DNA from 2 places in the Neobacillus oceani genome. Region 2 is predicted to be linked to the other one. Evidence: a T-box and tRNA genes for the amino acid it is inferred to sense, from the RefSeq annotation. Region 2 holds a T-box; the other holds one or more tRNA genes.
What was found. The T-box of region 2 lies ahead of metG (methionine--tRNA ligase). A T-box ahead of a tRNA ligase gene usually reads a tRNA of that ligase, here a tRNA-Met.
Positions count from the first base shown of each region.

Region 1: it has a tRNA-Met gene. The T-box ahead of metG (methionine--tRNA ligase) is inferred to sense a tRNA for this amino acid. The anticodon was not compared.

Region 1 is NZ_CP143543.1:236,067-250,757, reverse strand. It holds gene V1499_RS01420 (redox-sensing transcriptional repressor Rex) at 1-209, opposite strand, end outside; gene moaC (cyclic pyranopterin monophosphate synthase MoaC) at 271-765, opposite strand; gene V1499_RS01410 (ABC-F family ATP-binding cassette domain-containing protein) at 1,126-3,042, shown strand; gene tsaD (tRNA (adenosine(37)-N6)-threonylcarbamoyltransferase complex transferase subunit TsaD) at 3,260-4,282, opposite strand; gene rimI (ribosomal protein S18-alanine N-acetyltransferase) at 4,279-4,749, opposite strand; gene tsaB (tRNA (adenosine(37)-N6)-threonylcarbamoyltransferase complex dimerization subunit type 1 TsaB) at 4,742-5,443, opposite strand; gene tsaE (tRNA (adenosine(37)-N6)-threonylcarbamoyltransferase complex ATPase subunit type 1 TsaE) at 5,424-5,900, opposite strand; tRNA gene V1499_RS01385 (tRNA-Asp) at 6,793-6,869, opposite strand; tRNA gene V1499_RS01380 (tRNA-Met) at 6,873-6,946, opposite strand; rRNA gene rrf (5S ribosomal RNA) at 6,995-7,110, opposite strand; rRNA gene V1499_RS01370 (23S ribosomal RNA) at 7,184-10,116, opposite strand; rRNA gene V1499_RS01365 (16S ribosomal RNA) at 10,347-11,898, opposite strand; tRNA gene V1499_RS01360 (tRNA-Gly) at 12,002-12,075, opposite strand; tRNA gene V1499_RS01355 (tRNA-Pro) at 12,098-12,174, opposite strand; tRNA gene V1499_RS01350 (tRNA-Arg) at 12,180-12,256, opposite strand; tRNA gene V1499_RS01345 (tRNA-Leu) at 12,306-12,391, opposite strand; tRNA gene V1499_RS01340 (tRNA-Leu) at 12,457-12,541, opposite strand; tRNA gene V1499_RS01335 (tRNA-Lys) at 12,550-12,625, opposite strand; tRNA gene V1499_RS01330 (tRNA-Gln) at 12,635-12,709, opposite strand; tRNA gene V1499_RS01325 (tRNA-Glu) at 12,722-12,793, opposite strand; tRNA gene V1499_RS01320 (tRNA-Ser) at 12,809-12,896, opposite strand; tRNA gene V1499_RS01315 (tRNA-Asn) at 12,901-12,975, opposite strand; gene V1499_RS01310 (SprT family protein) at 13,301-13,774, opposite strand; gene cmpA (cortex morphogenetic protein CmpA) at 13,864-13,977, shown strand; gene V1499_RS01300 (Tex family protein) at 14,094-14,691, opposite strand, start outside.
Region 2 is NZ_CP143543.1:1,110,906-1,125,596, reverse strand. It holds gene V1499_RS05655 (tyrosine-protein phosphatase) at 1-738, opposite strand, end outside; gene V1499_RS05650 (CpsD/CapB family tyrosine-protein kinase) at 776-1,474, opposite strand; gene V1499_RS05645 (YveK family protein) at 1,464-2,213, opposite strand; gene V1499_RS05640 (hypothetical protein) at 3,011-3,226, shown strand; gene V1499_RS05635 (GNAT family N-acetyltransferase) at 3,410-3,700, shown strand; gene metG (methionine--tRNA ligase) at 3,930-5,564, opposite strand; T-box leader at 5,620-5,890, opposite strand; gene V1499_RS05625 (DUF6036 family nucleotidyltransferase) at 5,968-6,525, opposite strand; gene V1499_RS05620 (hypothetical protein) at 6,512-6,745, opposite strand; gene V1499_RS05615 (alpha/beta hydrolase) at 7,052-7,780, shown strand; gene V1499_RS05610 (2'-5' RNA ligase family protein) at 8,023-8,541, shown strand; gene V1499_RS05605 (GNAT family N-acetyltransferase) at 8,546-8,968, shown strand; gene V1499_RS05600 (hypothetical protein) at 9,303-9,518, opposite strand; gene V1499_RS05595 (UvrD-helicase domain-containing protein) at 9,676-11,937, shown strand; gene V1499_RS05590 (GNAT family N-acetyltransferase) at 12,024-12,554, opposite strand; gene V1499_RS05585 (hypothetical protein) at 12,620-12,772, shown strand; gene V1499_RS05580 (stage VI sporulation protein F) at 12,853-13,107, opposite strand; gene V1499_RS05575 (YjcZ family sporulation protein) at 13,250-13,390, opposite strand; gene spoVAE (stage V sporulation protein AE) at 13,495-13,851, opposite strand; gene spoVAD (stage V sporulation protein AD) at 13,853-14,691, opposite strand, start outside.

The sequences.
Region 1 (14,691 bases), 870 kb from region 2:
TTTACGTTATAGCCGTAGCCCTTTTTGCCAAGGGCTCCAAAATAGGAAAAATCCCTTCGGATTGTAGCCGAATCGACTTTAACCGCTTCGCTAAGTTCCGCGGATGAAACTCTCTGCTTCCCAGAGGAATGCAAATTCTTTAAAAATCTGTAATATAACGGCAGCCTTTTGGCGGTTGCCTGCGGTATTTTCATTGTTTCAGTCACCATTGATCCCCTGCCCCGGTTTAATTTTTCTCGCAGGCCCCTGGCCATTCGCGGGAAATCTTGTTTACTGGACCTCTTGTTCTCGTTTAAAATCGCCATGCTTGCCGCCTGTTTTTTCAACAAGATAGGTAGGCCCGATTACCATTCCTTTGTCAACGGCTTTGCACATATCGTATATAGTCAATGCGCAGATGGAAGCAGCAGTTAGCGCTTCCATTTCCACGCCAGTATTTCCTTTCGTCTTAACTGAAGCAGAAATCATCAGCTTATGTCCTGCTTCTTCCTCTTCCCACCTGAAAGTGATGTCTACCCCTGTCAGCGGGATGGGGTGACACATTGGGATGATTTCCCATGTTTTCTTTGCTGCCATAACAGCGGCTACCTGGGCCACCGCCAGCACATCACCCTTTTTCATCTCATTATTCGTTATTCTTTCATAAATGTCTCGATTTACAGTTATGCTTGAGCGGGCGATTGCCGTCCTGGCTGTTTCCGGCTTATCGCTGACATCGACCATTTTTGCTCTGCCCTCTTCATTGAAATGCGTAAATTCAGCCATCCTAAAAACTCCTTTCCCAAAAACGGAACAACCTGGCAGATCGACCCCGTTTTCCCGAATGGGGCCCTGGCCGTTTTTCTAACCTTTTCCCTATAGTTCAGTTCTATGAGTTATAAAAATAATACACTATTTTCAGGTAATTGTGTATGCTCTTTGTTCCATGTTTCACATATGTTCCATTGTTTTTTAGCTTTTCACGAGATTAAGTCCCAATATTTTTAAAAAATTGTCATATTTAGCTCCTTTTCCCCTGTCATACGAGCTTAAACCATCAGCGGAAAACCATACCTGGAGGATGGTTCACTCATTGCCGAGCAACCCCTTATGGGTTACACTCTAGATAGTAATGGGGTGAAAAGAATGATTTTGCTTCAAGTGAATAACCTTGAAAAATACTATGGCGCTGAATTAATTTTATCGAACATAAAGCTTGAGCTCCAAAACAGGGACCGCGTTGCCCTGGTCGGCAGGAATGGCGCGGGGAAATCGACGCTCCTCAAAATAATCGCCGGCCATATCGGACATGATGGCGGCGAAATCATTAAACCGAAAGATGTTACCATCGGCTATCTCGCGCAAAATACGGGTCTCGAATCCTCCTTGTCGATTTGGGATGAAATGTTGAAGGTTTTCGAACCAGTCCGTAAGCTTGAGGCTTCGTTAAGGGAACTGGAAGGGCAAATGGCGGATCCGTCCATTATCGGCAATTCCAGTAAATACGAAAGAGTTTTAAAGGATTATGACGAACTGCAGGTCCGATACAAGGAGATGGGGGGGTACCAGTATGAGGCGGATATCCGTTCCGTGCTCCATGGACTCAACTTCCATACCTTTGATTATTCAACAAGTATCTCAAGCCTGAGCGGCGGCCAGAAAACACGCCTGGCGCTCGGGAAGCTGCTGCTAGGGAAACCCGACATCCTTATATTGGACGAGCCCACGAATCACCTTGATATTGAAACACTTTCATGGCTTGAGTTGTACTTGCAAAATTATCATGGCGCAATTCTCATTGTTTCCCATGACCGATACTTCCTCGACAAGGTCGTCAATCAGGTATACGAATTGTCCCGCCGGCAAATCCACCGGTTTGTTGGCAACTACAGTTCCTACCTTGTTCAAAAGGCGGAAAACTATGAGCGTGATTTAAAGCAGTATGAAAAGCAGCAGGATGAGGTGGCTAAACTCCAAGAGTTCATCCAGCGGAATCTTGCCAGGGCCTCAACGACTAAACGCGCCCAAAGCAGGAGGAAAAAACTCGAGAAGATGGAGCTGATGGACCGGCCTTCAGGAGATGAAAAATCGGCCACCTTTTCGTTTGAAATCGAGCGGCAAAGCGGCAATGACGTTTTGCTTGTTGATGCCCTTGCCGTCGGATATGAAGCTCCGGTTGCAGCGGACCTTTCTTTTTCCATCACAAAGGGTGACAGCATCGCGCTTGTCGGACCTAACGGAATCGGGAAATCAACCTTGCTCAAAACGATTATAAAAAACCTTCCGGCACACGCGGGCTCAATCCACTACGGTACAAACGTCATGATAGGCTATTACGACCAGGAACAAGCCAATCTTAGGTCGAATAAGCGGGTCATGAATGAGCTTTGGGACGAGTACCCTCTGAAAACTGAAAAAGAGATCCGAACAGTTCTCGGAAACTTCCTTTTTTCCGGAGATGATGTCCTCAAGCCCGTTTCCACTTTAAGCGGGGGTGAAAAGGCGCGCCTCGCCCTGGCCAAATTGATGCTGCAAAAGGCGAATTTCCTTATCCTCGACGAACCGACCAACCACCTTGACCTTGACAGTAAGGAGGTTCTCGAAAATGCGCTTATCGATTATCCCGGCACAATCCTGTTCGTGTCACATGACCGTTATTTTATCAATCGGATCGCAACAAAGGTTCTGGAACTGAAAACGGATGGCTGCGTGGAATATCTCGGCGATTATGATTATTTTCTCGAAAAGAAACAGGAAATGGCTGAGCTTTTAGCGATGGAAAAGGCCGCTTCTGCATCGGTTACCGAAACTCCTGCCGCCAAAAATACGTTCCAGCAGGATAAGGAATCCAAGAAACTTGAGCGGCAGCGAAAACGGAAGCTGGAAGAGATTGAAGCCAAAATTGAAGAACTCGAAGCGCTTATTGAAGAAAACGAATCGCTTCTTTGTGATCCGGAGGTTTATCAGGACCACGAAAGGGTACTTGTTATTAACACTGAAAATGATAAAGCCCGCCAGGAACTAGATCAGTTAATGGAACAATGGGCGGAACTTGCTGACTAAAGCGCGGGGCTTCCCTGCGCTTTTCCACATTTTTATACACAATAAAATTGCTGTTATATCAGTTATCAACGGACTTATCCACTTTATCCACAGAACCCATCGTTTTTATCCACATTATCAACAGGAACACCCGTGCTTATCCACAAAGCGGTGAATGCGAGAAAAATTTTTATCCACAGCAAAAAGGGCTGCGAAATATTTTCGCTGCCCTACAATGTCAATTATATTTTTCAATATCAAGGCCCGGGTTTGCATTTAAAGCCAGGCTTCCCCGGATGCCTTTTTCAAACATAACGCTCCCCGCTGCCGCAATCATGGCCGCATTGTCCGTGCAAAGCGACAATGGCGGAATGACAAGCTCTATTCCTTCACTTTTGCCAAACGCCTCCTCAAGAGCCTTCCTCAGCCCCTTGTTGGCCGCAACTCCTCCTGCAAGCAGTACCTGTCCCACACCATATTCATTCGCCGCCCGGACTGTTTTTTCAACAAGAACCTCAATGACACTTTCCTGGAAGCTGGCTGCCAGGTCTTCAGGTGCAATTGACTCTCCACGCTGTTCTGCATTATGGACAGTATTGATAACGGCCGATTTTAAGCCGCTGAAGCTAAAATCATACGAACCTTCTTCAAGCCATGCACGCGGCAACGGAATGACAGCTATACCTTCATGGGCCAGCCGGTCAATATGCGGCCCACCAGGGTAAGGCATATTCAGGACTCTGGCCACTTTGTCATAAGCCTCGCCCGCCGCGTCATCCCTTGTCTCTCCGATTACTTCAAAATGCCCATGTTCTTTCATATAAACAAGCTCGGTATGCCCGCCGGATACAACCAGGGACAAAAGCGGGAATTTCATCTCCGTTAGCAGCCTGTTCGCGTAAATATGGCCCGCAATATGATGGACAGGAACAAGCGGCTTTTGATGGGCAAAAGCGAGTGCCTTGGCCGCATTTACACCAATCAGCAGAGCGCCGACCAGTCCCGGGCCTTCTGTAACAGCAATGGCATCGATGTCTTCCATCTTCACTTCCGCCTGTTTAAGAGCCTCTTCAAGGACGATTGTTATTTCTTCTACATGGTGGCGGGAGGCGATTTCAGGCACGACCCCGCCGAAACGCTTATGGCTCTCAATTTGAGAAGCCACAACATTCGCGGCGATTTCCCGGCCATTCCTTACGATTGCTATCGCTGTCTCGTCACAGCTTGTCTCAATTCCCAAGATCAATTGATCTTTACTCATAATTTCACCCACATAACGATTCCGTCTTCCTGGTTGTCGGTATAGTATTTTTTCCTTATACCGCCTTCCTGAAAACCCATTTTCTTGTATAATGACCTGGCGGGCGTGTTGGATACTCGAACTTCAAGGGTTGCAGTCTCCGCGCCATTCTCCCTTGCCACGTCAAGAACCTTTTTCAAGAGCGCTTCGCCAAGCTTCCTGCCCCGGTATTGAGGCAAGACTGCTATATTGGTGATATGCGCCTCATCCAGCACAACCCAAGCCCCTCCATAGCCAATGATTTTGCCTTCATCTTCAAGGACAATATACACAGCGTATTGATTGTGGTGCAATTCATTGTAAAATGCCTCCCTGCTCCAGGGCAGAGTAAATGATTCCTGTTCCACAATCATGATTTGGTCGATATCTTCTTCCCGCATAAACCGGAACGTAAATAATCCATTGCTGTCGGCCGTGTGGTTACTCATGTGATTCGCCCCTTGATTCAAGCCATTTTGCTTCCGCTTCCGCCAGGCGAATATAATTAGGGACAAATGAATGAACATCGGCATCAGGTTTGTTTTTACCAAGAAGCGCTAGTTCGGATGGTCGCGGATTTCTTTCGGTTGGAGCTGAAATAACTGCCTTTTCTCCCATTTTACTAGTGATTGCTTCTAAATGCAGAGAAACATCGTTACCGACAAACAAGGTTTTCTCCTGTAAGCCAGCGAGGTTTTCTGCCCAGTCACTCATCAAAACAAGGCGGTCAGATTCGACCACTCCCAATTGGCCGTTTTCAAATTTATATAGCCCTGTATATACCTGGCCTCTGCGGGCATCAAAAACAGGGGCAATATAGCCATTGAAATACCGCCCAGCCATTGCAAGCACCTCAAGGCTGGACACTCCGGAAAGCGGGATGCCGAGTGTCCACGCCAATGTTTTAGCGATCGTCACGCCTATCCTCACCCCTGTATAGGAACCAGGCCCCTCGGCAACGACAATTTTATTTAAATCGGCTGGCCTCAATTCAGCTTCCTTCATGGCGGAATCGATGGCAGGCATGATCCTTACCGAATGGTTCCGTTTCACATTTGTGATGTATTCTGCGACGACTTTATCCCCGTCGACAACAGCAACGCCAAGCGGATAATTGGACGTATCAATTGCCAAGATCTTCATAAAAAAACTCCTCACATAATCTCTCGTATCTGTAACCCTTTGGCTTAAAAAGAATTCTCCTTCCACCATTCGGTTCATGATACAGCTGAATCTCCAGTCGGTTTTCAGGCAGCTGATCCCCTATTAAGTGTGCCCATTCAACAACTGTGACACCCTCGCCTTCGAAATACTCATCAAAACCGAGGTCCTCGCTCTCGTTCGTAACCCTGTAAACATCCATATGATACAATGGCAGCCTGCCATGATATTCCTTAATGATTGTAAACGTCGGGCTGTTGACCATCCTCTTTATTCCAAGCCCTTGGGCAAGACCCTTGGTGAATGTCGTTTTTCCCGCACCAAGATCGCCCTCCAATGTTAAAACATCGCCCGGCTCCAGCATGCCCCCCAGCCTTTTGGCCAAAATGACTGTCTCCTCCGTCGAGGAAGATTTATATTCAAATACAAGTGGTTCCATTCAATCACCTTTTAAGGAATGTGTTTTATAAATCTATATATACAACTACGTACTTAATTCTGGTGGAAACACTGGATTCTTTTCGGGAGATCCTAAAATTGTTTCCGATACGCTGCTTACATCGGACGTTTCTGGTGAAAACCCGGAATCTGTCCAATATCTTAGAAAAACCCTTAGGATGGCTCCTAAGGATTTTGTCTACATTATGTAGTTTACATGATTTTTGGAGAATGGGCAAAAGTGCCTTGGGATTGAGGGTTTATCTATAAGTGAGGGAGGAGTTTTTTTACCCTGGCTTATAGGGGTTGTTATGCTAAGAATGTCTGAAGCGGGTACCTTCAATAATTTTATCATTATGTGTTTTAGAGCTATTAGTGACAACTAAACCGGGTTATACCCTTTGTTGTCACGCAAATGGGGAGTGAGGACATCCCAACCGGGTTTTGCTCTTTCAATGTCACGCAAAGGGAGGTTGAGTGACATCCTAACCGAGTTTTGCCATTTCAATGTCACGTAAATGGGGGTTGAGTGACATCCTAACCGAGTTTTGCCATTTCAATGTCACGTAAATGGGGGTTGAGTGACATCCTAACCGAGTTTTGCCCTTTCAATGTCACGCAAATGAAGGTTGAGTGACATCCTAATCGAGTTTTGCCATTTCAATGTAACGTAAATGGGGGTTGAGTGACATCCTAACCAGTGTTTTTCCATTTAATTGTCACTATCAGATATAGATAATGACAATTATCCAAAATGCTTACTTGGGTTATTCTCTCCGAAAAATTAAAATGACCACAGCCAATGACCGTGGTCAACTCCATTTTTATCTTTTGAACATAAAAAAAGACGAAACCTGGTTTCGTTTTTTTCATAAAAAACTATGAAACTAAAATGGCGGTCCGGACGGGACTCGAACCCGCGACCTCCTGCGTGACAGGCAGGCATTCTAACCAACTGAACTACCGGACCATATTGCGGGGGCAGGATTTGAACCTGCGACCTTCGGGTTATGAGCCCGACGAGCTACCGAACTGCTCCACCCCGCGACGATAAAAAAATATTTTGTTTCTATATACCCAAAAATATAAGGTATAGCCCGGCAGCGTCCTACTCTCACAGGGGCAAGGCCCCAACTACCATCGGCGCTGAGAAGCTTAACTTCCGTGTTCGGTATGGGAACGGGTGTGGCCTTCTCGCCATAACTGCCAGACTATTTGGTTTGAGGTTCATTCCCTCAAAACTGGATAATTTTCAGAAGAAGTTCGGAAGAACGAGCAATCTATTTGGTTAAGTCCTCGATCGATTAGTATCAGTCAGCTCCACACGTCGCCGTGCTTCCACCTCTGACCTATCAACCTGATCATCTTTCAGGGATCTTACTTCTTACGAATGGGAAATCTCATCTTGAGGGGGGCTTCATGCTTAGATGCTTTCAGCACTTATCCCGTCCGCACATAGCTACCCAGCGATGCCTTTGGCAAGACAACTGGTACACCAGCGGTGCGTCCATCCCGGTCCTCTCGTACTAAGGACAGCTCCTCTCAAATTTCCTGCGCCCACGACGGATAGGGACCGAACTGTCTCACGACGTTCTGAACCCAGCTCGCGTACCGCTTTAATGGGCGAACAGCCCAACCCTTGGGACCGACTACAGCCCCAGGATGCGATGAGCCGACATCGAGGTGCCAAACCTCCCCGTCGATGTGGACTCTTGGGGGAGATAAGCCTGTTATCCCCGGGGTAGCTTTTATCCGTTGAGCGATGGCCCTTCCATGCGGAACCACCGGATCACTAAGCCCGACTTTCGTCCCTGCTCGACTTGTAGGTCTCGCAGTCAAGCTCCCTTGTGCCTTTACACTCTGCGAATGATTTCCAACCATTCTGAGGGAACCTTTGGGCGCCTCCGTTACATTTTGGGAGGCGACCGCCCCAGTCAAACTGCCCGCCTGACACTGTCTCCCACCCAGATCATGGGTGCGGGTTAGAATTTCAATACAGCCAGGGTAGTATCCCACCGACGCCTCCACCGAAGCTGGCGCTCCGGCTTCACAGGCTCCTACCTATCCTGTACAAGCTGTACCAAAATTCAATATCAGGCTGCAGTAAAGCTCCACGGGGTCTTTCCGTCCTGTCGCGGGTAACCTGCATCTTCACAGGTACTATAATTTCACCGAGTCTCTCGTTGAGACAGTGCCCAGATCGTTACGCCTTTCGTGCGGGTCGGAACTTACCCGACAAGGAATTTCGCTACCTTAGGACCGTTATAGTTACGGCCGCCGTTTACTGGGGCTTCGATTCAGAGCTTCGCTTGCGCTAACCCCTCCTCTTAACCTTCCAGCACCGGGCAGGCGTCAGCCCCTATACTTCGCCTTGCGGCTTCGCAGAGACCTGTGTTTTTGCTAAACAGTCGCCTGGGCCTATTCACTGCGGCTCTTCAGGGCTATGAACCCTAAAGAGCACCCCTTCTCCCGAAGTTACGGGGTCATTTTGCCGAGTTCCTTAACGAGAGTTCTCTCGCTCACCTTAGGATTCTCTCCTCGCCTACCTGTGTCGGTTTGCGGTACGGGCACCTTCCATCTCGCTAGAGGCTTTTCTTGGCAGTGTGGAATCAGGAACTTCGGTACTAAATTTCCCTCGCTGTCACAGCTCAGCCGTCACGGAAAGCGGATTTGCCTGCTTTCCAGCCTAACTGCTTAGACGCACATATCCGACAGTGCGCTTACCCTATCCTCCTGCGTCCCCCCATTGCTCAAACGATGAAGAGGTGGTACAGGAATATCAACCTGTTGTCCATCGCCTACGCCTTTCGGCCTCGGCTTAGGTCCCGACTAACCCTGAGCGGACGAGCCTTCCTCAGGAAACCTTAGGCATTCGGTGGATGGGATTCTCACCCATCTTTCGCTACTCATACCGGCATTCTCACTTCCAAACGCTCCACAGGTCCTTCCGGTCCTGCTTCAACGCCCTTGGAACGCTCTCCTACCACTGACATCGAAGATGTCAATCCACAGCTTCGGTGATACGTTTAGCCCCGGTACATTTTCGGCGCAGAGTCACTCGACCAGTGAGCTATTACGCACTCTTTAAATGGTGGCTGCTTCTAAGCCAACATCCTGGTTGTCTAAGCAACTCCACATCCTTTTCCACTTAACGTATACTTTGGGACCTTAGCTGGTGGTCTGGGCTGTTTCCCTCTTGACTACGGATCTTATCACTCGCAGTCTGACTCCCACGGATAAGTCTTTGGCATTCGGAGTTTGTCTGAATTCGGTAACCCGATGGGGGCCCCTAGTCCAAACAGTGCTCTACCTCCAAGACTCTTACTACGTGAGGCTAGCCCTAAAGCTATTTCGGAGAGAACCAGCTATCTCCAGGTTCGATTGGAATTTCACCGCTACCCACACCTCATCCCCGCACTTTTCAACGTACGTGGGTTCGGTCCTCCATCCAGTGTTACCTGGACTTCAACCTGGACATGGGTAGATCACCTGGTTTCGGGTCTACGGCCACATACTCATTCGCCCTATTCAGACTCGCTTTCGCTGCGGCTCCGCCTCTTCGGCTTAACCTTGCATGGGACCGTAACTCGCCGGTTCATTCTACAAAAGGCACGCCATCACCCATGAACGGGCTCTGACTACTTGTAGGCACACGGTTTCAGGATCTCTTTCACTCCCCTTCCGGGGTGCTTTTCACCTTTCCCTCACGGTACTGGTTCACTATCGGTCACTAGGGAGTATTTAGCCTTGGGAGATGGTCCTCCCGGATTCCGACCGGATTTCACGTGTCCGGCCGTACTCAGGATCCACTCAGGAGGGAACGAAGTTTCAGCTACAGGGCTTTTACCTTCTCCGGCAGGCCTTTCCAGGCCTCTTCGCCTACCCCGTTCCTTTGTAACTCCATGTAGAGTGTCCTACAACCCCGGAAGGCAAGCCTTCCGGTTTGGGCTATGTCCCGTTTCGCTCGCCGCTACTTGGGGAATCGCGTTTGCTTTCTCTTCCTCCGGGTACTTAGATGTTTCAGTTCCCCGGGTCTGCCTTCAATACCCTATGGATTCAGGTAAAGATGCCACCCCATTACGGATGGCGGGTTTCCCCATTCGGAAATCTCCGGATCAAAGCTCACTTACAGCTCCCCGGAGCATATCGGTGTTAGTCCCGTCCTTCATCGGCTCCTAGTGCCAAGGCATCCACCGTGCGCCCTTTCTAACTTAACCTAAAAGGTCATTCCACTCTGTTTACCAGAGAGAAAACTAAAATGGCGATCACTCGGTTCTTCTTGGTTACTTCTTCTTAACATTATCCAGTTTTCAAGGAACAAACTTTGCCCGAAAGGGCAGAGTCAAAAAAAACTTTGAAGGATTGCTCCCTCAAAACTAAACAAACAAGCGGTCAACTTACGGACCAAAAGGTCCGCATTCCGATTGCCCGAAGGCAATATCCTTAGAAAGGAGGTGATCCAGCCGCACCTTCCGATACGGCTACCTTGTTACGACTTCACCCCAGTCATCTGTCCCACCTTAGGCGGCTGGCTCCTTGCGGTTACCCCACCGACTTCGGGTGTTACAAACTCCCGTGGTGTGACGGGCGGTGTGTACAAGGCCCGGGAACGTATTCACCGCGGCATGCTGATCCGCGATTACTAGCGATTCCGGCTTCATGCAGGCGAGTTGCAGCCTGCAATCCGAACTGAGAATGGTTTTATGGGATTGGCTCCACCTCGCGGCTTCGCTGCCCTTTGTACCATCCATTGTAGCACGTGTGTAGCCCAGGTCATAAGGGGCATGATGATTTGACGTCATCCCCACCTTCCTCCGGTTTGTCACCGGCAGTCACCTTAGAGTGCCCAACTGAATGCTGGCAACTAAGATCAAGGGTTGCGCTCGTTGCGGGACTTAACCCAACATCTCACGACACGAGCTGACGACAACCATGCACCACCTGTCACTCTGTCCCCCGAAGGGGAACGTCCTGTCTCCAGGAGTGTCAGAGGATGTCAAGACCTGGTAAGGTTCTTCGCGTTGCTTCGAATTAAACCACATGCTCCACCGCTTGTGCGGGCCCCCGTCAATTCCTTTGAGTTTCAGCCTTGCGGCCGTACTCCCCAGGCGGAGTGCTTAATGCGTTTGCTGCAGCACTAAAGGGCGGAAACCCTCTAACACTTAGCACTCATCGTTTACGGCGTGGACTACCAGGGTATCTAATCCTGTTCGCTCCCCACGCTTTCGCGCCTCAGCGTCAGTTACAGACCAGAGAGCCGCCTTCGCCACTGGTGTTCCTCCACATCTCTACGCATTTCACCGCTACACGTGGAATTCCGCTCTCCTCTTCTGCACTCAAGCCCCCCAGTTTCCAATGACCCTCCACGGTTGAGCCGTGGGCTTTCACATCAGACTTAAGAGGCCGCCTGCGCGCGCTTTACGCCCAATAATTCCGGACAACGCTTGCCACCTACGTATTACCGCGGCTGCTGGCACGTAGTTAGCCGTGGCTTTCTGGTCAGGTACCGTCAAGGTACCGGCAGTTACTCCGGTACTTGTTCTTCCCTGACAACAGAGCTTTACGACCCGAAGGCCTTCTTCGCTCACGCGGCGTTGCTCCGTCAGACTTTCGTCCATTGCGGAAGATTCCCTACTGCTGCCTCCCGTAGGAGTCTGGGCCGTGTCTCAGTCCCAGTGTGGCCGATCACCCTCTCAGGTCGGCTACGCATCGTCGCCTTGGTGGGCCATTACCCCACCAACTAGCTAATGCGCCGCGGGCCCATCTGTAAGTGACAGCCGAAACCGTCTTTCAGCTTCCTGACATGTGTCAGAAAGGATTATCCGGTATTAGCTCCGGTTTCCCGAAGTTATCCCAGTCTTACAGGCAGGTTGCCCACGTGTTACTCACCCGTCCGCCGCTAAAGTTTCAAAAGCAAGCTTTTGAAACTTCCGCTCGACTTGCATGTATTAGGCACGCCGCCAGCGTTCGTCCTGAGCCAGGATCAAACTCTCCAAAAAAGAGTATGAGTTTAGCTCATAAAGTTACGTTGGCTAGTGATCCGAAGATCACTATATTATTGTTTGTTGACGCTTGTTTGTTTAGTTTTCAAGGAACAATTTTTGGAGCGGGTGATGGGAATCGAACCCACGACATCAGCTTGGAAGGCTGGAGTTTTACCATTAAACTACACCCGCATATATTTATTTATAACCCGAATGGTCGGGAAGACAGGATTCGAACCTGCGACCCCTTGGTCCCAAACCAAGTGCTCTACCAAGCTGAGCTACTTCCCGTAGTATGGCGCGCCCGAAAGGAGTCGAACCCATAACCTTCTGATCCGTAGTCAGACGCTCTATCCAATTGAGCTACGGGCGCACATTTTCGAAAAAGACTTAATCAAATTCACAAGCACCAATACCTTTATTGGTGCGGCCGAGAGGACTTGAACCTCCACGGGGTTGCCCCCACTAGGCCCTCAACCTAGCGCGTCTGCCATTCCGCCACGACCGCGTAAATTAAATTAGCGACAAGATTAATCATACCACTTATTTTTCAGCAATGCAACTGGTATATTGTGGTGCGGGTGAAGGGAGTCGAACCCCCACGCCTCGCGGCGCCAGATCCTAAGTCTGGTGCGTCTGCCAATTCCGCCACACCCGCATATTAAATGGTGAGCCATGAAGGACTCGAACCTTCGACCCTCTGATTAAAAGTCAGATGCTCTACCAACTGAGCTAATGGCTCAAAAGAAAATGGCTGGGCTAGCTGGATTCGAACCAACGAATGACGGAGTCAAAGTCCGTTGCCTTACCGCTTGGCTATAGCCCAAAAATATAAAAGTGACCCCTACGGGATTCGAACCCGTGTTACCGCCGTGAAAGGGCGGTGTCTTAACCGCTTGACCAAGGGGCCATTGAAAATACGGAGCGGAGAAGGAGGGATTTGAACCCTCGCGCCGGTCACCCGACCTACACCCTTAGCAGGGGCGCCTCTTCAGCCTCTTGAGTACTTCCCCATAATGGCTCCGCAGGTAGGACTCGAACCTACGACCGATCGGTTAACAGCCGATTGCTCTACCACTGAGCTACTGCGGAATAATAAGTATATCCATACGCCTATATAGCATTTTGTGTCCCCGCCTCAGAAAGATCCGCGAGCAGCGGCTCGGCGTGTACAACTCGCAGTTAATTCAGGGAAGTGATGCTCGTCTCTACCACTGAGCTACTGCGGAATAAATAGTATTACCCATACGCTTATATAGCATTTTGTGTCCCCGCCTCAGTTAACCAAAGCAAGCTGAGACTAGGTTTTACATCCAGAAAGTTTGTTGTTCCTTCCGTCGACTCTTACCATTATAATGACGGTGCACCTCAATGTCAAGAATGATTGGCATATAAATTTTGGCTTTCCTTCCACCCTCTACTGCGCGTGCATTTCCTTTACTTTTCGGAGTTCTCCTCTACATTTTCCGCATACATACTTGGCTGTATTTATGTTTCGCCTTCTTTTGAAGACAGTTCCGCAGGCTGCGCATTCATAGACCACGATCTTTTTGCTTTTCTTCTTTACTCCGCTTTCGGGAAGCTGGCCACAAAACCTCGGCGCTCCGACTTTTTTCAACAACGCTCTGAAGTCCGCGTCCCTATGCTTGTATCCCTTACCAAGCAGATGGAGGTGGTAGTGGCAAAGTTCATGTTTTATGATTCCGACCAATTCGTCATAGCCCAACTGTTCCAAATAGCGTTTATTTATTTCAATGTTATGGGTTTTCAAAAGGTACCTTCCGCCTGTTGTGCGCAACCTGGAATTAAAAACGGCTTTGTGCAGGAAGGGCAGGCCAAATTGCTCCTGTGAAATTTTTTCCGTCAATCCCTGAAGGTCCTGGTTGTCCATCTGCAATTCGCCACCTCTTTCCGTTGAACATGACAACCTATTATAGCATAGAATAGAAAAACATTATGGTACGCAGGGAGGGCACTTGAATGCCAACATGGTTCCAAAACAGGATGAGGCGGGCATTTTATGAAAAGAATCGTTATCAGATTAAACTCCTTAACCAATGCTGGTTCTTCTATAGAAGGAAGTATCCATCCTAACTCCTGTTTATCTTCCAAACCACCTCAAAAAAAGACGTGCCCGCATTTCCCAGGCACGCCATTTTTACGTTGTAGTACACATACATAGCTAAACCTTAATTGGCCTAGCCGCCTAATTAGTTATTGATCCCTTTCGCCGATTCAGGCTGGATCATCGTCAGGGAGACACGGCCTTTTTGTTTATCGACTGAATCAACCCACACAGTGACGACGTCCCCGACAGAAACGACATCAAGCGGATGCTTGACAAATTGCTTCCTTAACTTGCTGATATGGACGAGCCCATCCTGTTTAACGCCGATATCTACAAAGGCACCGAAATCGACCACATTCCTTACTGTCCCCTGAAGTTCCATTCCTGGTTGGAGGTCCTCGAGTTTTAACACATCTTTTTTAAGCAATGGAGCATCTAGTTCATCACGAGGATCCCGTTCGGGCCGGATAAGGGCGTCGATAATGTCCTTCAACGTGATTTCCCCAATTTCAAGCTCTTCGGCCACTTTTCCGTGATCGAGTTGTCCCAATGCTTCTTTCAGCCTGTCACTGCCAAGGTCCGTTGTCGTTAATCCAAGGCTTGCGAGCAGTTTTTTCACCGCGCTATAATTTTCAGGGTGGATGCCAGTCCGGTCCAGGGGTTCTGTCCCATCCAGGATGCGAAGGAAGCCGATGGCCTGTTCATATGTCTTGGCGCCCAAGCGCGGAATTTTCTTCAAT
Region 2 (14,691 bases):
CCTTTTCACCTTTTGCGGCTCGTCTTTGTAGACGTTTTTACCTTCAATCAACCGTTCGGCATTCTCCCTAAAAAAGGAGGCAAAGTCGTTACCGTATCTCGTTCCAATTTCTTCAAAAGCCCTTTGCATATGAAAAGTCCGGCTTTGGATATTATGCGCATCCGAAGCGATAAAATGGACAAGGTTGGCCTCGATTAACCGCAGGGAAAAATTCTTTATATTCTTCCCGAACACCCCGCAAATGCTCGAGGCTGTAAGCTGCGCCAAAGCCCCATTTCTAATTAGCTCATAAAGGATATCCGGCCGCTCAATGATTCCCTGGTTCCGCTCAGGATGGACAATGATGGGGATGACCCCGAAATTTTGCAGCTCGTACAAAATCTGTGAAGTGTATCTCGGCACATCGCCCGACGGAAGTTCCATAAAAGCATATTGAGTATTATTCAACGTCAGGATATTCCCTTTTTGATACTCTTCGAGAAAGTCCCCGCTGATAGCCGGCTCCTGCCCTGGCAAGATGGAAAGAGGAACATTCTCCTCCATAAGCCTGTTGTTCAATTCAGCTACCTTCTGAATGACGGCCTCTTTTGGATTTTCGTAAAAACGATTATGATGGGGCGTCGCGATGATTGCCCGGATGCCTTCCTTTACAGCTTCCCGCGCCATTTCCACACTTTCTTCCATCGCCGTTGCCCCATCATCGATGCCGGGAAGAATGTGACAGTGAATATCAATCATCGTACCATCCCTTCCTTTAACTAAAACAAACTACGGTTTACGTGCCGTAATAGTAAGAATAGCTGTCATTCTTTATTTTTTTCTGGTTAAGAACGACGCCAAGAATCCTCCCATTTGCGGCTACCAACAGGTCTTTTGCTTTGGTTGCCTGTTCATTCTCGGATTTCCCACTGTATAGGACCAGGAGAACACCGTCACAAAGGTTTGCCAGTATTTGGGCATCAGTGACCGCCAGTGTTGGCGGCGTATCAAAAATAATCACGTCAAACCGGTTTTTAGCTTCCTCCAGCATTTCCTTCATTGATTTTGAACCTAAAAGCTCAGCAGGATTCGGAGGAATTGGCCCGCTTGTTAAAACCGATAGAAAAGGGGTTTCTGTTGGCCGTATTGCCTGTTCCAACGATTTGCTTTTTGAAAGTACACTTGTAAGCCCATACTGATTCACTAAATCAAACGTGTAGTGTACCGTCGGTTTGCGGAGATCCGCATCGACAAGAAGCACCTTCTTTTCCTGTTGGGCCATAACGACCGCCAAATTCGCTGCCGTTGTCGATTTTCCTTCCCCTGGCCCGGCAGACGTCACCATAATTGCTTGAATATCTTCATCTACAGAGGAAAACTGAATGTTTGTTCGGATTGTCCGATATTGCTCGGAAACGATGGATTTCGGATCAAGTGATGCGATAAGTTTCCTTCGATTGGAAAAACCTTTATTCTTTCTGCTTTTAAGAACCAACTGTTTCACCCCTTGTTTCCAATGGCTTTACTGACTGTGGCGCATTCTTCGTCTGCAATTTTGCATCCTCAATCACAGGTATGATGCCAAGGACAGGAAGGCCAAGAACCCTCTCAACATCTTTTTCAGTCTTAATTGTGTTGTCAAAATACTCGATTATAAATGCCAAGCCTACCCCTGCAATCAAGCTGGCAACAAGTGCTACCATCATGTTCAAGAGAGGCCTTGGTTTAACCGGTGCCTGCCCTTCCGACACTTGTGCAGTGGCCAAAATGCTGACATTGTCGACATTCATAATCGCTGCGATTTCCTGCTGGAAAACCGCTGCTGTCGTATTTGCAATCTTTGCCGCCATGTCAGGATTCTCATCCTGCACAGAAATTGTTACAACTTGCGAATCTTTTTCGCTCGCCACACGGATTTTTTCATTCAACTCCTGAAAGGATAGATCCAAATCTAGCTCCCTTATGACCAAATCCAGAATCGCCGGACTTTTAATAATGACATTATATGTATTAATGAGCTGAAGATTGGTTTGAACATCCGCGGTACTATAAACCGCCTTCTCATCTTTTGCCTGGTTTACAAGGATTTGTGTAGAGGATTGATACACTGGTGTTAAAAAGGAGTAGCTTACAACCCCGGTTATCCCAACTGCCAAAATGGCAAGTGATAAAATAAGGACCAGATGTTTCTTTAACGTCTGTATCAATTCTCTCAAGCTGATTGTTTCTTCCATAATTCCTCCACTTATTCCGACATTTTGGTAAATGAAAAATTTGCTGAATTGTGGCGATTTTTGTCCACCTCTTAATTGAACCCCAGATTTTTATTCGTTAAAAGTGAATAAGGGATTATTTACTCCCCTGGTAGTATTCATCCCATTTCAGGTTCGGGGAGAAAGTAGGGGATAAACATTAAAAATTTGTTACTTTTTTTACACGGATAGTCATAAGTACCCGATTTGTTAAAATAAACAAGGAACTGCATGAATAAATATCTAGTTAAAGGAAAAGAAAAGGAAAATGTCCGAGAGTTTTATAATGGGGGTCAAAGGGAAAAATAGGTCTTTTATAGAGGGGTGTTTTGAATAAATAATCAAATGTAAAAAAGATATTAATAAATGTAGGAAGAAATACATTCAAAATAGGCTCCACCTAAAGTCCCGTTTCTGATTTTTTTAATATTCCATTTGGGTACTCAGCATGCTTGACAAAAATAAAAACAGGGGATATTTTCCCAAATATCCCAGTGAATATTTTCCATATGAATAAACGCATCGAATCCGGCAGCGAATTCAATGCGTTTCTTTGTTATATATACCTAGGCGATTCTTTTTTCGTAAAAAATGGCGTTCGACACGAACCTGAGCGGGTAATCGGTATGGCCCCGGAAACCGGCTTCGAGCAGCAGAATTTACCATCACCTTCCGAATCCAAGACAAAGTTTTTTATAAAAAATCCTTAATTTCCAGGCAAAAACGATGAATAAAGAACGGATGTTCGTATATAATAGGAATAGAAAGAAGGTGTTGAGATGAATGGAATGCTTCTCCGTTCAATGGAAGAAAACATGCCTCTTGAAATCATTTATTTGTCAAAGAAAAACGAGCTTTCCCAACGCAAAATGATTATTCGCGGCGTAAAGGGAAACGATGTCTATGCGTTTTGCCTGCTCAGGAATAAAATGCGCACATTCAAGCTGGAAAACATCCTCTCGGCAAGGCCATACAAGCCAAGGCGTGTAAGTTAATATATATTCAAGAAGAGCCATTTCCCATGAATGGTTCTTTTTTTCTTTTTCCAGGCCCTCCCAAGGAAACATTTTTTACTACCTATAATACACATGAATAATCAATTTTTTCACCTCATCGATTATTCTTTTCTTTTTGGGGAAAATGATGGAGGATGAAAGATTTCGATAGGAGCTGGTTAGATGGCAGAAATCAAACATGGAAACAATGAGTTTTACATTGAGGAGAACGGTAAAGTAATCGGGCGGATTCAGTATGTTCCAGGCGGCGCCGGGAAGGATGGCAAAGAAATCATTACCGTCACCCACACGCTGGTCGATGAAGATCAGAATGGGCGCGGACTAGGAAAAAAACTTGTCTACCGCATTGGGGATTTTGCCAAGGAAGAGCAGAAACTAATCATCCCGGCCTGTTCTTTTGCAAAAAAAGTGCTCGAACGGAAGGAAGAGTATCGGGACGTTCTCGCAGAATAGGAAAGGTGGCTGCATTGTTCAGCCACCTCATTTTTGATTGTTTCAGTATTATACTGCAAGCACTTTGCTATCGATTCCATGAGATTCTTACGGTTTTATCCTGAGATTCTTCTTGTTTATCCTCATGTTTTCCCGGTTTATCCTGAAGTTCCCGGTTTCTCTTGGAAATATGCCTGCTCTATCCGCAAATTCGCCACCCCACCGAATAAATTTCGCAACTCAAATCTACCTACATCCCGCTTCTTCTTAACTTCTCAACTTCTTCCTCAATCTTCCCCAAGTCAATTCGTTCAAAAAGAGGCTCGACCTCCCTTATCCCCCCGGAAAAAGCCAAAACTGGCTCCCAGGAACCCTCATCAACGCCAAGCATAGCGTTCAGCTTCCCGCTTGAATACGGAAGGAACGGCGCAAGGAGCCTCGCCAGATTCGTAAGGACAACAACACAGTTAAACAGCGTCCGTTCGCATTCATCCTTGTCTTCCACAACCTGCTTCCACGGCTTTTGATCATCGAAATATTTATTTGCGAACCTTATAAGCTCGAAAACTTCCTCCAAAGGCTTTTTAAAATGGCCTTCTTCAATTAGCCGCCCCGCCGACTTGTAAACTCGAGTAACCTCCTGGGCGACTTCAGGATCCAGTTCCGCCTCCGGAACTTCACCGCCATAATATTTTTCAATAAACTTTAATGTCCTGTTCACCAAATTCCCGTATCCTCCCAGCAGTTCGGAATTGTGGCTGTAAATGAACTCCCGCCAAGAGAAATCGGTATCCCGGCTTTCTGGAGCGTTGATGGTGAGAAAATAACGGATTGAATCGGGATCATAATCCTTTGTAATATCCGGCAGCCAGACGGCCCAGTTGCGGCTCGTGGAAATCTTTTTCTTTTCAAGAGTAAGATATTCATTCGAAACAATATGGGATGGCAAAGCGGGAATTCCCGCACCCATCAGGAGGGCAGGCCAGATTAGGCTATGGAACGGAATATTGTCTTTTCCATGTACATAATACGCCTTCACCTTGTCACTCCAATACCCCGAATCATCGGCGCCAGTCTGCTCCGCCCACGATTTCCCCGCTGAGTAATAGCCAAACACAGCTTCAATCCAGACATATATTTTCTTCTCTTCATACCCCTTTACAGGAATGCTGATGCCCCTGTCCATATCCCTTGATACCGCCCTGTCCTGCAGTCCCTCTCGCAAATAACGCTCGCTTAACTGAATGGCATTTTCCCGCCAGGCTGACGAATTTTTCGCCTCACCCACATATTCGCCGATTCGCTCTTGGAAATTACCAAGGGAAAAATAAAAATGTTCGGTGCTCCTGACAGTTGGCGGGGTGCCGCAAAGCTTGCATTTCCTTTCCAACAAATCGAGCGGGTCGAGAATCGCTGAGCAATGGTCGCACTGATCTCCGCGCGAGTGCTGCCCACAATGAGGGCAGTTCCCTTCAACATAGCGATCTGGCAGAAACTGCACGCATGTTTCGCAGTACGTTTGCTCGATTTCTTTTTTATAAATATGTCCGTTCCCCAAAAGCGTCAGGAAAAGCTGCTGGACGGTTTCGTGGTGGTGCCGGGAGTCCGTCCGGGTGTAGCAATCGTAGGAAAAGCCAAGTTTCCTAAACGTATCCTCAAACTCTTTGTGATAGCGGTCCGCTACTTCATCGGGTGAGATCCCCTCCTGTTTCGCCCTTATCGCAATCGGCGTCCCGTTGCAGTCGCTGCCGGAAACATAGAGCACCCTTTCCCCTTTTTGCCGGTAATACCTAGCCAATATGTCACCTGGAAGCAGGCTTGCGATGTGGCCAAGATGTAGTGATCCATTCGCATACGGCCATGCCCCTCCAATAAAAACTGCCATTCCAATCTCCTCCTTTTTAAAAAAACAAAAAAGCCCCGCCCTCATCTAAAAACTAGATAAGGACGAGGCTATTGTCTCGTGGTTCCACCTTCATTCACCAGCCGCTCGCACAGCCAGTCTCTGCAAGTACGGAGCAGCCAGACTGCTCTTATACTGTGGCTTTGGTAACGAGGGCCCGCACTCGCCGCAGCCTACTCGCACGATTCCGCGCTTTCAGTACGGGGCTCAGAGGCCATTTTTCAAATGAGTATTTTTGCTTCTTTTCAGCACCCGAAGCTCTCTGTGAAAAATAACTTCATTCTACTTTTCCTCTTCAACGCCTGTATTCAATTAGGTTGGATTTATTATAATCAGGATGGCAATTTAATGCAACAGCCAAAATCCGTGGTTTGAAAAATGTTTATTAAAGTTTCCATTCCAATAAAAGATCATTAGTCTGGTCGCGTTTCGCGCATTGAATCAAATAATCTTTGTCGACTGTTTCGCTATGGATGAGGTAAAGCCTCTTTGCCCATTCACAATCCGATGTTGATTTCCAGTGCTTGCAAGCTCTTAGGCGGTCTAGGATAATATCCTCTATCCCTATTACATACACGAAGTCCCCATTGGGAAGATTCATTTTAATGACTTTATCCTCATCGGAATCCTCAAGCATATCTCCCGGGACTTCAATGCTGACATGAAGCTCTTCGTGAAAAAAATGCCTGCCATATTGCTTGAAACCTAATTTGGAGAGGACGTCTTTCGCAAGTGTCCACTGGCTGAAGACGATATCAATATCGACTGTTGTATAGTCGCTATGAGTATAGATTTCAACTGCAAGTCCCCCAACAATTATCGGTTTAAGGTTTTGCTCCTGAAAAATCTTAGTCAATATCGCAACCACACCGACCATCTTTTCAAACTGCGTTTTATTCGCTAACTGTTTCAGGTCAAGTTTTCCCTTTTCAACTTGGGTCATAGTACCATTCCCTCTTCCCCAGGTACTTTATTTTCCCCTCTTTGACATATCGTTTCCATTTCTCGACGCTCAATCGATCAAGTACTTCAGCTTCATGCGGATCCCGGGGCCGCTTCCGGAAAAGCCGGTCTTCATTCTTCCCTAGTAAAAGTTCCCTTTCCACAGCCGGCTTCCGTTCTGCTATTTTTTCCGTCAGTTTGATAAAATCAATCTCTCTCATCGAAACCCCCTCCATGTCCTATTAATAGTATATCCATTTTACCAGAAAAAGAGACTTTGCAGCTGTTTTAGTGGAAAGCCTGCTATCTCTTTGCAAGCACTGAACTATCGACCCCCTGAAGTTTTGCCCTCTGGAATTCTTCCTGTACTTCCGGAAATCTCCCCTTGCCCTGCCAATCCCCCCAACTGTCCACAATTTTGACATTATCTTTCGATGAACAGCTACTCCCTTTCCTTTCCGAAAAGCTTTTCCGTACCTATTATGGTAAAATTTTTTTGACAATCTAAACGAGCCGGAGGAAATGCAATGGAATACCAGCGTGGAACTGTCCAGGAAGTTCAATTTGAAAGCGTTGCCTTGGGCGAGACGGTCGAATTATTGATCCATCTGCCCGCAACTTTTTCGCCTCTTTATAAATATTCGATCCTGATCGCACAGGATGGACAGGATTATTTCAGGCTTGGCCGAATCGGGACGCTTGCCGATGAACTTTTAACAAAAAAGGAGATTGAGAATCTGATCATTGTCGGTATCCCATATAAGGACACGGACGACCGGCGCAGTAAGTATCATCCTGATGGTGATAAGCATGATGCGTACCTCCGCTTCCTTGCCCACGAACTCGTTCCGTGGCTTGACAGGGAATACCCGACATACCAAATGGGTTCGACCCGCGCGCTTGCCGGAGATTCTCTAGCCGGAACAGTTGCGCTGCATGCGGCGCTCCTTTATCCGAACACATTCGGAAAAGTGCTGGCCCAATCGCCTTATGTGAATGATGCCATTTTGGATGCCGTAAAAAAATACAGCGGGAATCCGCCCCTCCATATTTACCATTCGGTCGGGAACAAGGAAGATGAGGCTGAACTGGTTAATGGGAAAATAGCGGATTTCCTCTCGCCAAACAGGGAACTGAACTCTCTTTTCTCAAAAAAACCGATCAGCTGCCAGTACCGGGAATTCGAAGGCGGCCATGCTTGGACCTATTGGCAGCCGGACCTCCGGGCAGCCATTAAGGAGTTATTTTTTAGATAACTGTCTGGAGGCTCGGCAAGGCATCCGACTTTAAATTCTTTTTTCAATAAAGCTTTTTTCTCATTACAAAATTATTTACAGTGCTTATATCACTTTATTCGACAGACTTTTTATCTATATTTTTCAATCTGCCTTGCCAACAATATATTTTCGGAAACAAATTTGCTATAATATTTTGAAGGACAAAAACCATCTGCTGTATAATAACATACAGCAAATTTGGACTCTTGGAGGTAGGTCGTATGAGATTCGGAGTTGCGCTTTTCCCAACAAAACAGCTTCAGGACTGGGTGAATTCTTACCGAAAACGGTATGATCCCCATTATGCCCTGATAGCGCCGCACCTTACGCTGGTTAATGCATTTGAATCATCCGAAGAAGAAGCTGAAACACTAGCAAAGAAGCTTCGTGATGCATCAGAAAAACATGAACCTTTCAGTTTAAGAACATCCAAGATTAGCTCCTTTCATCCTGTAAACAATGTCATCTATTTGAAGGTCGAGCCAAGCGAGGAAATCATTGCCCTTCATAAAGAGTTGAATGACATTGTAAACAGCCCTGATCAAGCATACAAATTTGTCCCGCATATTACGATTGGCCAAAAACTGTCCGATGATGAACATTTCGATGTTTACGGGACACTCAAAATGCAAGGGATTGACCACGAAGAAGAAATCGACCGCTTCCACCTCCTCTATCAGCTTGAGAGCGGGCAGTGGACGGTTTATGAAACATTCCGTCTTGGGAAGGAAGCAGAGTAATTTTATGGATGTTGTTTTAGCCACAACCGAGAGAGAAAAACAGGATGCCTTTTCAGTAAGAATGACGGTATTTGTTATTGAGCAGCAAGTGCCCGAAGAAGAAGAGATAGATCAATACGAAGATGATTGCGCCCACTTTGTCCTTTACAACGGGACTGAGCCGCAGGGCGCGGGCCGCTTCCGCTTTGTCGATGGGTACGGGAAAGTGGAACGGATCTGCGTCCTGAAGGAAGCCCGCGGTACGGGCGCCGGCAAAGCCATCATGAACAAAATCGAGGAATACGCGAAGGAGCAGGGAGCACAGAAGCTTAAACTGAATGCCCAGGTCCATGCGATTCCCTTCTACGAAGGACTGGGTTACGAAGTTGTTTCCGATGAATTCCTTGACGCGGGAATTCCGCATAAAACGATGGTGAAATCCATATAGAAACAAAATGCGCAAGAGCCTTCGCGACAAGCAAAAATCGCTTGTCCCTGCGATGATTATTCTAAGGAGCTTTCCTTAGTGGTCAGCCCCGACCAGCATAAGACGGGGCCCGCAGGACGGGCCTGCCCTCCGGAGGGAACCGGCTTAGACCAGAGAGGGGCTAGGCGCTCCTCGGAAAAGAAAAACACTTTTCCTTCGTGCGATGCTATGCTGCCGTAGCTTTCCTTGTGGAGCTGGATTACAATAACTTATTTCGAGTTATTCACAAGGTTCTATTGTATAATTTCCTAGATAAGCTGAAAAGCTCTTGCCTGACTACGTGGCAAGAGCTTTTTTATAGGTAAAAGTCACCTGTTCTATCCTCGGCACCGAAATCCTGGTTCACCGCCGAATACAATAGCCCGGCAGAGACGGATGAAGCTATGAACATAAATCCTAAAAGGGATCCCAATCGGTAATACTCAAGCAAAATACATGTGATTGCCGTCCCCATTAGCAGCACCAGGCTGTATACGACGGTCTTCTTCATTGCCACGCCTCGTTTCATCATGATCTGGATCGACACTCCTTTACCCGATACTCGAACGGCTCAAACCATCAAGCCTCAGCCGCCTGTGCAAAAAACGGGACAATCGAAACTTCCGGGAACGCTAAATGTCTGTTATCATAGAGTTCGTGTTATGACTGTTAGATATGGGGATAGTAGAATGAAATCAGCAATTTTTAAAAACGGAACGATTCATTTACATACATTAAGCCGCGAGCGTTATCAAAAGATCTATTTGTCTGGCCGGAATGGGGAACTTTCATGTCCTGCGTGCCTTGAGCCCGTCCGGCTTTACTTGGGGATTGAACAAGAGCCGCATTTTTTCCATCTTTATGATTCTGAAAAAAAATGCCCTGATGCGACCAATGCCATCCGGGAAACACGTGAAATCGGAGGATTCCGGGTACCGACCTCAAAACCGGTGGGCGAATCCTTCCAGGCTGCGCAGGAGCTTGCCATCCGCGGAGGAGCAGCCACCGCGGTCCTTCCGGTACCTGAAGACCCGCACGATTATTTAAAATTGCTTGAGTCGGAAGGCTTTACGCTCGATGGCAACCAAGCTGCGGCCGTGACTGAAACGGAAGGGCCGATCCTTGTCCTTGCCGGTGCCGGGAGCGGGAAAACCCGGGTGCTAACGGCAAGGACCGCCTACATGCTGGATGTACGCGGCATCGCCCCTTCTGAAATCATGCTTGTCACGTTTACAACGAAAGCCGCACAGGAAATGAAGTCACGCCTCCTCCGTTATCCAAACATGAAAAGCGAGCTTCTCTCAAAGCTTGTGTCCGGGACATTCCACAGCATCTTCTATCGAATCCTGATGCATGCGGACCGCGACAGGTGGAATGGGGACAGGCTGCTGAAAAAGGAATGGCAGCGGGAGCGGATCATCAAGGATGCGGCCAGGGAGCTAGGATTGTCCGAAAAGGAGTTCCCGTTTGACCTTGCCCTGCAGCAAATCGGTTATTGGAAAAATTCACTCCTGTCACCCGCGGAAGTCAAGGCGGACTCCGAATGGGAGGAAACCGCGCTCCTTCTCTATGAGCGCTATGAAGTCTATAAACAGCGACAGGGCCTGTTTGATTTCGACGATATGCTGACCGGCTGCCACGAATTGTTCCAAACTTCACCGGACATTCTTGAAATGTACCAGGACCGGTTCCGTTATTTCCTTATTGATGAGTTCCAGGATATTAACAAGGTCCAATATGAATTGATTAAAATGCTTTCGGCAAAAACAAAAAATGTTTGCGCCGTCGGCGATGACGACCAGACGATTTATTCATTCCGAGGCAGCTCGCCCGAGTTCCTTCTTAATTTTGAGCATGATTTTCCAGGTGCGAGGCTTGTTTTATTAAGCCAGAATTACCGATCAACAAACGAAATCGTCGCCGCGGCGAACCGAATTATTTCTTATAACAAAAAAAGGCGCAGGAAGGAAATGGCCGCGCAATCAACAGCGGGCATTCCCCCAGTAGTATTTTTCCCGTATGACGAAGAGGAAGAGGCGACGATGGTGGTGACCGACATCCAGGAAAAGATTGCGGCTGGCGCCGATCCCGGCGATTTCGCAATCCTTTACCGGACTCATGCCGGCTCACGGGCGATTTTCGAACGGCTCGCCACGTCGAATCTCCCCTTCCGAATCGAACAGGATGCCGAATCATTTTATGAACGCCGGACGGTGAAAACGGTCCTCGGATTCCTGAAGCTTGCTGTTGATGAGGATGACATCCTGGCAGTCGCCTCCATCCTTCCGGCATTGTTTTTAAAACAGGAAGTCCTTTCGGATATAAAAGCGGCGACCATCCTTGACGACTGCACCGCCCTCGAGGCGCTCGGAAAAGTCAAAACGGCCCATGCCTTCCAGCAGAAAAAACTAAAATCGGCTGTATCTGCGTTAAAAACGATGCGGGGCCTTGCACCAAATGCCGCGATTGAGAAAATTGAAAAAGAACTTGGATTCCTTGATTATTTAAAAAAACGCGGAAGCGAAGGGAACAAGCTCGAAAAAGGCTCCGATGATGTAAAAGATTTGAAGGTCGCCTCGAAACCGTTCGATGCCATTCCCGCTTTGCTGGAACATGCGTCGCATATGGCCGCGATGAACAGGGAAATCAAGAATCTCGGCAAACATTTCACGAGCGCCATTACCCTTAGTACGATCCACCGCGCAAAAGGGCTTGAATACAAAACCGTTTATATCCTCGGGGCCGTAGATGGCAGCCTGCCGCATGATTATGCGCTTGAAAGCCTCCGGAACGGGGATTCAGCCCCGCTTGAGGAGGAACGCAGGCTCTTTTATGTCGCCATCACTAGGGCGATGGAACGGCTGTACATTTCCGTCCCGTCGATGCGCCGCAACCGAGCGGCCAACCCGACGAGGTTCCTCACTCCTGTAAGGAAGGATTTAAAGCGATAAAGGATGCTTGGATTCTTTTTTCGCCAAAAACAAACAGGGCACTGCTGCCGAAAATGGCAGAGTGCCCTGTTTTCTGTTTGCCTTCCTTAACGGACATCGACCCTCCATATCATATGGTCAAACCCTTCACCCCAATAATCCTTTAACACATAATGGGGTACGCCGAATTTCTTTTTCCAGATTTTCTGGGCATTTCGATACCCGCTGTCTAGGCAGCATTCCTCAATCCCCTTATCCCTAAGCACCCCAACTATCGATGCAAACAGCAAATTGCCAATCCCTTTTTGCTGGAATTCGGGATGGACGAATACGGTCCCAACCTCCAGAAGGCCGCTTAACTCGCCATCCGTACATTCCCGGATGAGGCTGCTTGCGGGGCCAAATTCAATTGAGCCCACGATCCTTTCACCAGTGACCGCCACTAAAAAGTACCTGTCGCGGCCATTGGTGGCAAGGTCCGTTGCCAGGTAATACTCTTTCGTTTTTATCTCTTCCTCCAAGTCGTCCACCTGATCGCCAATGCCTTCTTTTCTGTATGTATCTACTATGACAGTCCGAAAAAAGCGGTGCAGTTCAATGGTATCGCCACCAGTTGGCCGCCTAATTTCAATATCCATCCCTACTCTCCCTTCATTGAATATTCGTTTCCTTTACTGTCAATGATATAGAAGAGGTGAGAGTGATGGAAGAAAAAACATATAACGCCGCAGATTTGTCCGAGCAATTGGTCCATGAAATTAAATCCTTCGAAAAATCCCTGAGCGGACAGGCGAACAAGAATCTTGTCGTCATTGCCTATGAAGAGGAAGAGCACACTAAAGGCGGGACATACTAGCATCTTAAAAAGGCAGTACTTTAGTTCCATCCCTTATCAAAACAAAAGTCCGGCCACATATTGAAACGGCCGGACCTTTGTTATTTTTTGTTCAGCATATTCGCGATTGTGTTAAAATCAAGCGATTTGCCATCGTTGATGATGGATTGGACAATTTTGTCCTCGACGTCCTTCGTCACTGGCTTGCGCGCTATATGGGACACCCGCTGGATGACGCCCCGTACGGTCTTTTCATCTTTAAAATTCGCGTTTTGCAAAGATGCGGCAAGGTCAAAGATATCCTTCATATTGACCCCGGTCTTTTTTTCAATGTTTTTGAAAAAGCCGTTATCCATTTCTGTCGTCACGCTCCTTCATAGGCTACTTTATAGTATGAAGGCAGCGCGATTATGTGAAAGGAAAGTGTTCCCTATTAAAAAAGAATCTTGATGGTTAATAAAAGCCCGGCTGGATGTCCAGCAGGGCTTTATTCCTGTATTAGTAGAAGCTTGCGCCTACGATAATCAACAGGATGAACAACACCACAATCAAGACAAATGTGGAACCATAACCATAGCCGCCGCCGTAGCCATAACCGCCGCCATAGCCGTATCCGCAGCCACCGAATCCCCAGCCCATAGATAGTCACCTCACTTTTCTACTTTCACTACTACAGTATGTGAAGCGTAGACAAAGTGTATAGGCCTCATCCCATCCGCTTTAAGATTCCTATTCGAAAAATTTTATCCTTTCGGCCTGAAAACGAGCGCCCCGATAAAACCGAAAATGATTGCCGCTGAAATACCTGAGCTAGTTACTTCGAACATCCCGGTCAAAACGCCGACAAGCCCGTGCTGGTCGGCTTCCTGGAGCGCTCCGTGGACGAGTGAGTTCCCGAAGCTGGTGATTGGGACGGTAGCCCCAGCCCCGGCGAAATCCATGAATGGTTCATAGAGGCCAAAGCCATCGAGAACCGCCCCTATGACGACCATCAGGCTCAGCATATGGCCCGGGGTCAGTTTGCCGATATCAAGGAGGAGCTGGCCTATCACGCATATTAGCCCGCCAGTGACAAACGCCCAAAAAAACATTGCCAGCATCTTATTGCCTCCCGTCCATTTCAATTGAAACCGCGTGGGCGATACAAGGTATGCTTTCCCCCTGCTGGTACGTAAGCGGGGAAAGGAGCGCCCCAGTTGCTACTGCAAGGATGCGCTTGTAGGTCCCTTTTTTCATTTCTTTCAGCAAATGCCCATAAAGGACGATGGCGGAACAGCCTGCCCCGCTTGCGCCCGCCTGGACGGGCTGGTTTTCTTTGAAAAGCATCATTCCGCAATCACGGAACTGGTCTTGCCGGATTTTCAGCCCCTTATTGGCAAGAAGTTCATAGGCGGCGCTGCTGCCAACTTTCGCAAGGTCACCTGTTACAATTAAATCGTAATATGATGGGTCCCTGCCGGTATCGCTGAAATGGGCCGCAATCGTGTCCGCCGCTGCAGGCGCCATGGCCCCACCCATATTGAACGGATCAGTAAGCCCCATGTCGATTACCTTTCCAATTGTCGCTGACGTTATATACGGCAGCGTGCCGGAACCATTGTTTTTTTGCAGTAGGGCCACGCCTGCGCCTGTCGCGGTCCATTGTGCCGTCGGCGGCTTCTGCCCGCCGTACTCCGTCGGATACCTGAATTGCTTTTCAACAGCGGCATTGTGGCTAGACGCACCGGTAAGGATGTAGCGAGCGCCCCCGTAATTCAGGATAAAGGCCGACAGAGCCAACCCTTCCATTGACGTTGAACAGGCGCCGAACAAACCAAAATAGGGAATTTCCGCCTTTCTGGCCGCGAAGCTTGTTGGGGTAATCTGGTTGATCAAGTCGCCCGCCAGAAAAAATTGAATTTCCTTACTGGTTACGCCCCCCTTCTTCATGGCCGTTTCGA